4 regions of the Azospirillum sp. TSH100 genome follow, and region 3 is predicted to be linked to each of the others. Evidence: riboswitches for the same ligand, from Rfam matches in the RefSeq annotation. Region 3 holds a riboswitch; each other region holds the start of a gene.

Region 1 (2,195 bases), on a different replicon from region 3:
TGCTCCAGAGGATGGCGGCGGGCGAGGCGCCCATGGTGCGGGCAAGGTCGAGCCAGCCGGGATCGGTGCGGCGCAGCCCGTCGAACAGGGCGGTCGTGACCGGGAAATAGATTACGAGAACCGCCATGGCGATCTTCGACGCCATGCCGTAGCCCAGCCAAAGCACCAGCAGTGGTGCCAGGGCGAAGACCGGAATTGCCTGGCTGACCAACAGCAGCGGCATCAGCCAGCGTCTTGCGGTGCGGAAACGCGCCAACACAAGCGCGCTGACCCCGCCGAGCGCCACGCCGGCAACAAGTCCGATCAGGATCTCGGCCAGAGTGGTCAGGCCGTGGGTCCACAGGAGTGGAGCCTGCCGCTGCATGGCATCCGCGACGGCCAGCGGGCTGGGCAGCAGATAGCGCGGCAGGCCGGTGGCCCAAACCAGCGCCTGCCAGCAGGCGACCAGCACCGACAGGGTCACCGCCGCGCGCAGCAGCGCCTTCATTCCGCCAGCCTCCGCAGAAGCTCCGCCTGATGGGCCAACAGCCCGGCATCGTCGACCCGGCGCGGCACCGGGCCGGAGGGCTCCAGCGCCGGACCCATGACGGCCGGACGACCGGTCATCACATGCAGGCGGTCACCGATGCGCAACGCCTCCAGCGGGTCGTGGGTGACCATCAGGACGGTGCGGCCGGCCAGCGTCCCGGCAGCCGTCTCCTGCAGGCGCAGCCGGGTGATGGCGTCCAGCGCGGAGAACGGCTCGTCCATCAGGACCAGCGGCTTGTCCTCCATCAGCGTGCGGGCCAGGGCGACGCGCTGCCGCTGGCCACCAGACAGTGCGGCGGGACGGTCACGCTCCCGCCCCGCCAGTCCGACGCGGTCGAGAAGGGAGCGCGCCTGTTCCACCCGTGTCGGGTCGGGACGACGGTGGCGCAACCGGTCGCCGAGCAGGACATTGTCCAGAACGGTCAACCAAGGCAGCAGTAAATCCTGCTGCGCCATGTAGGCGATGCGGCCGGCCAGCGGCAGCCCGTCCCCGGTGACGACCTCCGTCGGCGGCTCCGGTTCTGCCAGGCCGGCAAGGATGCGCAGCAGCGTGGTCTTGCCGACGCCACTCGGCCCCAGCAGGCAGGTGGTCCGGCCGGCCAGAAGCTCCAGCGTCAGGTCGGAGAACAGCAGCGTGCCGCCATAGGTCAGCCGGGCGCGCGAAATGGTCACCGACAGCGGCGTCATCGCGAGCATCGGGGCGAGCATGGTGGATTGGCGGAAGTGAAAGGGGTGTGGTCCCGCATCACTGATCCCTACGCCGGCATGAACCGGATCAGGTTCCAGGGGTCGTCCCGCAACAGGACCTCTCAGCCGCCCATCGGCTCCCCCCAGTGAAGGCGGCGACTATAGGCGCGGACCATCCGTGACCGCAAGCATTGCCGGAAGCCGCTTCCGGCAGGTGGAAGCTGGCGGCTTGACCGGACCGCCGCAGGGCCTAGTTTCTGACCGGCATCATGGAGTGCACACCCTGACCACGCCCCTTCGCACACCGCTGTTCATCGGCGGCGAGATCTACCGCGGTTCCACCTATGGGCCGAAGCATCCGTTGGCGATCCCGCGCGTCTCGACCGCCATCGATCTCAGCCGTGCCATGGGCTGGCTGCCGGACGAGGTCTATCTCGACACCCATGTGGCGAGCGAACGCGAGTTGGCCCGCTTCCATACCTCCGATTACATAGCGGCACTGAAACGCGCGGAGGCGGAGCAGCGGGTGGATGAGGCCACCGCCGCCCGCCACAATCTGGGCAAGCTGGAAAACCCGGTCTTCGCCGAGATGTACCGGCGGCCCGCCCACAGCAGCGGATCGGCGTTGCAGGCCGCCCGCATCCTGGGTGACCGGCCGGCCGGGCTGGTCTATGCCCCGGCGGCCGGCACCCATCATGCCCGGCGCGACCGCGCCAGCGGCTTCTGCTATTTCAACGCACCGGTGCTGGGGATTCTGGAACTGCTGGACCATGGGCTGGAGCGGGTGCTGTACGTCGATCTCGACGCACACCACGGCGACGGTGTGGAGGAGGCCTTTGCCGACGACGACCGGGTGCTGACGATCTCGATCCACGAGGATGGCCGCTGGCCCTACACCGGCAAGGCGGAGGATCGCGCCGGCGGGATGGCCCGCAACCTGCCGGTGCCGCCGGGCTTCAACGACAGCGAGATGGAGCATG
Region 2 (2,195 bases), on a different replicon from region 3:
GCACCGGCCTGCCGACCCGCGAGCAGATGGCGGAGATCGAGGAGTCGAGCCGCCTGCGCGTGGCTGGTGGCGCCCTGACCATGACCGTCACGGCGCTGGTCTGGGCTGATACCGATGAGCCGCGCATCGCCACCGTCAGCTTCGTGCTGGCCGGGCGGCGGCTGGTGACCATCCACGACATCGATCCGCAGGCCCTGCTGGCCTTTCGCCGCCGCGCCACCCACGGGCAGGTCTCAGCCGCCCGCGGCGAGCTGGTGCTGGCGGCGCTGGTGGATGGGATGATCGACCGCACCTCCGTCGTGCTGCGGCGGACCGGGGTGGAGTTGGACGCGCTGAACCGCCGCTTCTTCCGCGGGCGCAAGCTGCGGTCGCGTGGCGAGACGCTGGACGACGCCCAGACGCTGAAGCGCATCGGCCATGCCGGTCACCTGATCGGCAAGGCGCGGATCAGCCTCGCCAGTCTGTCGCGCATGACCGATTTCCTGGCGCGCGGCGATGGTTGGAATGCCGGCAAGGCGACGCGGCGCTGGGCCAAGACCACGCTGCAGGACCTGCGCGGGCTCGACCAGTATGCCCGCTTCCTGGCCGGCAAGGTCGCTCTGGCGCTCGACACTGCGCTGGGCCAGATCAATGTCGAGCAGAACGAGATCGTCAAGATCGTCTCGGTCCTGACCGTCCTGCTCTACCCGCCGATCCTGGTCACCAGCATCGGCGGCATGAACTTCACCGACATGCCGGGACACGGCTCGCCCTTCGGTTATCCCAGCGCGTTGGGGCTGATGCTGCTGTCGGCGTTGCTGCCGGTGATTTATGTGCGGCTGAAGCGCTGGATGTGATCGGTTTCCACAATGGGGAAGACGGATCGTTCGCCGCGCTTTCCTTTTGACACGACCGCTGGCCGGCGGCAGGATGGGCCCATTCCAGGGGGGTCCCGACAGGGGGCTGAGATACCAACGGCCGGACGGCGCAACGCGCAAGACGGCAGCGTGGTGACCCTTCGAACCTGATCCGGGTCATACCGGCGAAGGGAGGGACCTCGTGACGGGCCGGTTTTCCGCCCCCGTCCGGCCGTATCGGCCCCCGCACTGCCGGGGAAACATGCCGGGACACGGCCCGCACGAAGATACCGCACCTCCGTCCGCAGTCCCGGGTTTGTCCGCCCAACTCCGACGGAGAAACCCAATGCCCAAGGACTTCAACGAGAACGCCATCCGCATTTCGACCGGCCCGCTGCCGTCGTCGCGGAAAATCCATGTGCCGGGCACGCGCTTTCCCGACTTGCGCGTTGCCATGCGCGAGATCGCGCTGTCGGGCGGCGAGCCGCCGCTGACCGTCTATGATGCCTCCGGACCCTACACCGACGAAACGGTTGCCATCGATGTGCGCGCCGGCTTGGCCAAGCACCGCCGCGACTGGATCCTGGCGCGCGGCGATGTCGAGACCACCGACGGCGGCGTGCTGCGCGCCAAGGGCGGCGGGGCGGTGACCCAGATGGCCTATGCCCGCGCCGGCATCGTCACCGCGGAGATGGAATACATCGCCGTCCGCGAAAATCTCGGCCGCGCCGCGGCGCTGGAAGCCGCCCGCGACGGCGAGGATTTCGGCGCCGAAATTCCCGACTTCATCACCCCGGAATTCGTCCGCGACGAGGTGGCGCGCGGGCGGGCGATCATCCCGTCCAACGTCAACCACCCCGAGTCGGAGCCGATGATCATCGGCCGCAATTTCCTGACCAAGATCAACGCCAACATCGGCAACTCGGCCGTGACCTCCTCGATCGAGGAGGAGGTGGAGAAGATGGTCTGGTCGATCCGCTGGGGGGCCGACACCGTGATGGACCTGTCCACCGGTGCCGATATCCACCAGACCCGCGAATGGATCCTGCGCAACTCCCCGGTTCCCATCGGCACCGTGCCGATCTATCAGGCGCTGGAGAAGGTGAAGGGCAAGGCCGAGGATCTGACCTGGGAGCTGTTCCGCGACACGCTGATCGAACAGGCGGAGCAGGGCGTCGATTACTTCACCATCCATGCCGGCCTGCGGCTGGCCCACATCCCGCTGACGGCGAAGCGGGTGACCGGCATCGTCTCGCGCGGCGGCTCGATCATCGCCAAATGGTGCCTGGCGCATCACCGCGAAAATTTCCTCTATGATCATTTCGCCGACATCGTCGAGATCTGCCGGACCTACGACGT
Region 3 (2,195 bases):
CGTGGCGGCGGGATTGCGGCAATGCGGACGCAACGGCCGTGGGGGCATGTCTGGCGGGCCTTTGCCGGGCTGATCTCGATGGGCTGCTTCTTCTATGCCTTCCGCGAGCTGCCGCTGGCCGACGTTTATGTCCTGAGCTTTGCAGGACCGCTGTTCATCACCGCACTGTCCGCTCCGCTGCTGGGGGAGCCGGTGGGCTGGCGCCGTTGGGCCGCTGTCGTGGTCGGTTTCGGCGGCGTGGTCGTGATGGCGCAGCCCTCGGCCGGGGCCCCGCTGGTGCCGGTGCTGGTCGGGCTGTGCGCCGCCCTGTTCTATGCACTGGCGGCACTCGCCGTGCGCGGCCTGTCGCGGACGGAGACCAGCGCATCGATCGTGCTCTATCTGCTGCTCACGACGACGGTGGTCAGCGGTGCGCTCGCGGTCCCGGTCTGGACGGCGCCGACGGTCTTCGCCCTCGGGCTGATGGCGCTGGTCGGTGCGATCGGCGCCGGAGCGCAGGTTCTGCTGACCCAGGCCTTCCGCCGCGCGCCGCCGGCGGCGGTGGCGCCCTTCGAATATACCGGCATGGTCTGGGCCAGTCTGTTCGGCTGGCTGGTGTTCGGCGATCTGCCGACCGTGCCGGTGATCGCCGGCGCCATGGTCATCATCGGCAGCGGGCTCTACATCCTGCATCGTGAAACGGTGGTGGCGCGCCGCCGGCTGGGTGCTTGACAGGACAGGGCCGGCGGCGACACTCTCGCCGCCTGTTCAAGGCTGGGGTGCCTGTGCAAAGACCGGATCGGCGGCTGTGCGGGCTGAGACAACACCCATCGAACCTGATCCGGGTCATGCCGGCGAAGGGAGCCGACCGGAACCCGACGGATCGCCTGCAAAACGTCCCGTCTCATCCGCGTCGCCCCGGTGCCGGCGCGTGTTGAGGAGTTTTCGGTCATGCGGCGCGCGCTTTCCCTTCTGATCGGCCTGCTGGCGGCATCGACCTGCCTGTCCCCGGCGGCACGGGCCGACGACACGCTGTCCTTCCCGGTGCTGGTGCCGCTGACCGGATTCCTGTCGCTGGAGGGCACCAGCCAGCGCAACGGCGCCGTCCTGGCACTGAAGCAGACCCCTGCCGGCGTGGCCATCGCATCCGAGATCGTCGACACCGGCACCTCGCCAGAAGCGGCGGTGACGGCGCTGGAACGCGCGGCCGGCGGCGGCACGGTCGGCGCGGTCGCCGCCAGCATGCTCGGCACCCAGATGCTGGCGATGCTGCCGCTGGCGAATGAGCTGAAACTGCCGCTGGTCACCGTGTCGGGCACCGCCTCGATCACCGAGCAGGGCAATCCCTGGGTCTTCCGCTTCTTCCCCGGTGACGCCGTGACCAAGGCCGCCCATGCCCGCTATGTGGTGGAGGAACTGGGCAAGCGCCAGCCGGCGGTCATCTACCAGACCACCGCCTATGGCCAGAGCGGCAAGGCCCATCTCGACGCCGCCTTCAAGGCGCTGGGCGTCACGCCCGTCTTCGAGGAGGGGGTGGACCCGGCGGCCAAGGATCTGCTGCCGGTGCTGACCAAGGCGCTGGCCGCCAACCCCGACGTGCTGGTGCTGCATCTGCATTCCGGCCCGACCGCGCTGCTGCTGCGGCAGGCGGCGTCCGGCGGTGTGACCCTGCCGATCGTCGCCGGTTCCGCCATGCATCAGCCGAGCACCGCCGCCCTGCTGGAACCGGCCGAACTCAAGGGCGTCTGTGCCGAGACCGCGGCCTCGCCGATCTCGGGCGGCACGCCTGAGGTCAAGGCCTTCACCGACGCCTACCGCGCCGCCTTCGGCAAGGAGCCGGACGCCTTCGCGCTCGGCCAGTATGACGGCATGACCATGGTGCTGGAGGCGGTGAAGGCCGGCGCCCGCACGCCCGACGCCATCCGCAAAGCCCTGTCGTCCGAGACCTTCAAGGGCCTCGCCATGACCTACAAGTCCGATGGCAAGGGCAACATGGCCCATTCCGCCGTCATCGTCTGCTATGACGGGACCAGCCGCGTGCCGGCGCTGGTGAAACGGTACGACGACCCGACGCTTGCGGCGAAGTGAGCGGATGGCGGCGCTTCAACTGCTGGTCAACGGGGTGGCGCTGGGTGCCGCCTATGCCCTGGTGGCGCTGGGCTTCGTGCTGGTGCTGAACGCCACCTCGGCGGTGAATTTCGCCCAGGGCGATCTGG
Region 4 (2,195 bases), on a different replicon from region 3:
GCGAAGGGGCGCAGCAGCGGGTCGGTCTCGCCGGTCAGCACCAGACGGGCGATGCCGTCGGCGGTCACCGGGGTCAGCAGGATGCCGTTGCGATGGTGGCCGGTGGCATGGATCAGGCCGGGAATGCCGCTCTCGCCCAGGATCGGCGCGTCGTCGCGGCTGCCGGGACGGAAGCCGGCCCAGGCCTCCTCGATCGGCAGTTCGGCAATGCCCGGCAGCGCCCGCCATGCCCCTTCCAGCAGGGCGAACTGGCCGCCGGCGGTCAGGCGGTCGTCGAAGCCGCGCTCCTCCGTGGTGGCTCCGATCAGCAGCCGGCCGTCCAGCCGCGGGATCAGATAGGTGCCGGGCGTCCACACCACATGGCGCAGCAGCGGCAGACGGGCGTCCATCCGCAGGCAGACCATCTGCCCCTTCACCGGCCGCACCGGCGGCTTCGCGGCGGGCGGCAGTCCCGGCACCCCGGCCGACCACGCCCCGGCGGCCAGCACCACCCGGTCGGCCCGGTGCAGCGCTTCGGCCACCCGCACACCGACGGCGCGCCCGCCCTCCACCGCCAGAGCCACCTCGCCGCACCGCTCGTGCAGACGGGCGCCGACGGCTTCGGCGGCGCGGCGCAGGGATGCTGCGACCTTGCGGTTGTCGACCTGATGGTCGCCGGCGCAGAACAGCGCACCGGCGACGCCGGGCTGAAGGAAGGGCTCGCGCCGCCGCACCTCGGCACCGCTCAGCCACTCCACCGGCAGGCCCAGGTCGCGCTGGAAGCCGTGCAGAAACCGGACCTTGGCGGCATCGTCGGCGGTCAGCGCGATGACCATGGTGCCTTCGCTGCGCAGATCGACGGCCATGCCGCTGGCGGCTTCGAGATCGCGGGCGAAGTCCGGCCACAGCGCCTGCGAGGCGCGGGTCAGCGGCAGCAGCCCGTCCTCGCCCGGTTCGGTCTCGACACAGGCGGCCAACATGCCGCCGGCGGCGTGGGTGGCGCCGCGACCGGCCTCTCCCCGTTCAAACAAATCGACCCGGCAGCCGGCCGACGCCAGCCTCCAGGCGATGGCAAGACCGATGCAGCCGGCGCCGATGATGGCGACGGAGGGACGGAGTCCGGACGCTGAAGCGGAAAAAGAGTGTAATTCTGGCGCATGGATCATGCGGCGGCTCCCTTCGCTGGAATTACCCAGACAGGTTCGATGGGTGTGTTCTCAGCCGCGCGACCACCGCGCGGCACCCCAGGCCTATGGCTTGCCTTATGCCAACCTTTCGCTGGCCCCACAAGCGGAATCGAGTCTCGCCCGTCCCGCCTCACCGCCTCACCGCTGCGGCCACATGTCACAGCCCGATAGGGAGTCCCCCGGATAAGAAACTCTACCAATCCGCAGCAAAATTATCTGCAAAATGAGCCATACCGGAGCACTCGCAGCAAGGAACGGGCGCCTTCGGCAAGCAGAATGAACAACAAAGACGACCGAGGATTCGCCAGCATGCTGTCATTCTTCCGTTCGGACTCTCCGACCGCCTCCGTCTCCGGCACCTCGGTCGGCAATCCGGCCGGCAAGTCCGAACCAGCGGCACCGGCCGCAGGCCCGGCGGAACAGCCGATCCGCAGCCTGTGCCTGCCGGCCGCGCAGATCGGCGCCGCAGCGCTGGATGGGCTGAATTTCGCCGCCGGCGCTCCGGCGCTGGTCGTCGGCTTCGTGTCGCCGCATGTCGATTTCGCTGCCACCACCCGCGCGGTGCGGTCCGCCCTGCCGCCGGCGACCCAGCTGGTGCTGGTCTCCACCGCAGGCGAGCTGTGCGCGGCGGAAGGCCAGCCGCTCTACCGCAAGGCCGGTGACCGCTGGGACAGCGTGGTGCTGCAATCCTTCAGCCCCCGCCTGTTCGCCGGCGTCAGCATCCAGACGGTCCCGCTGCATTGCGACGACCTGCGCGGCGGCCGCCCGACCCGCGACGTTCCGGCGCGGGTGGAAGCGATCCGCGGCGAACTCGACCGCATCCGCGTTCCCTTCGCCGTCGACAGCCACGACACGGTGGCGCTGACCTTCATCGACGGGCTGTCGGCCAGCGAAAGCTGGTTCATGGAAGCGGTCTACCGCTCCGGCCGTTTCCCCTGCCTGTTCATCGGCGGCTCGGCCGGCGGCAAGCTCGACTTCCGCAACACCCACCTGTTCGACGGCCAGCGCGTGCTGGAGAACGCGGCGGTG

The links. Region 3 has a riboswitch for thiamine pyrophosphate ahead of E6C72_RS17035 (ABC transporter substrate-binding protein). Riboswitches for the same ligand answer to the same signal wherever they lie in the genome.
Region 1: linked by a shared signal. The riboswitch ahead of E6C72_RS10635 (ABC transporter ATP-binding protein) and the one ahead of E6C72_RS17035 (ABC transporter substrate-binding protein) in region 3 are both predicted to bind thiamine pyrophosphate.
Region 2: linked by a shared signal. The riboswitch ahead of thiC (phosphomethylpyrimidine synthase ThiC) and the one ahead of E6C72_RS17035 (ABC transporter substrate-binding protein) in region 3 are both predicted to bind thiamine pyrophosphate.
Region 4: linked by a shared signal. The riboswitch ahead of thiO (glycine oxidase ThiO) and the one ahead of E6C72_RS17035 (ABC transporter substrate-binding protein) in region 3 are both predicted to bind thiamine pyrophosphate.

The regions. Positions count from the first base shown of each region.
Region 1 is NZ_CP039634.1:2,255,001-2,257,195, reverse strand. It holds gene E6C72_RS10640 (ABC transporter permease) at 1-487, opposite strand, end outside; gene E6C72_RS10635 (ABC transporter ATP-binding protein) at 484-1,236, opposite strand; TPP riboswitch at 1,263-1,369, opposite strand; gene E6C72_RS10630 (acetoin utilization protein AcuC) at 1,490-2,195, shown strand, end outside.
Region 2 is NZ_CP039634.1:1,380,078-1,382,272, forward strand. It holds gene E6C72_RS06590 (CorA family divalent cation transporter) at 1-836, shown strand, start outside; TPP riboswitch at 913-1,047, shown strand; gene thiC (phosphomethylpyrimidine synthase ThiC) at 1,183-2,195, shown strand, end outside.
Region 3 is NZ_CP039635.1:978,780-980,974, forward strand. It holds gene E6C72_RS17030 (DMT family transporter) at 1-711, shown strand, start outside; TPP riboswitch at 745-859, shown strand; gene E6C72_RS17035 (ABC transporter substrate-binding protein) at 931-2,067, shown strand; gene E6C72_RS17040 (branched-chain amino acid ABC transporter permease) at 2,072-2,195, shown strand, end outside.
Region 4 is NZ_CP039634.1:1,314,734-1,316,928, reverse strand. It holds gene thiO (glycine oxidase ThiO) at 1-1,145, opposite strand, end outside; TPP riboswitch at 1,137-1,236, opposite strand; gene E6C72_RS06265 (methyl-accepting chemotaxis protein) at 1,476-2,195, shown strand, end outside.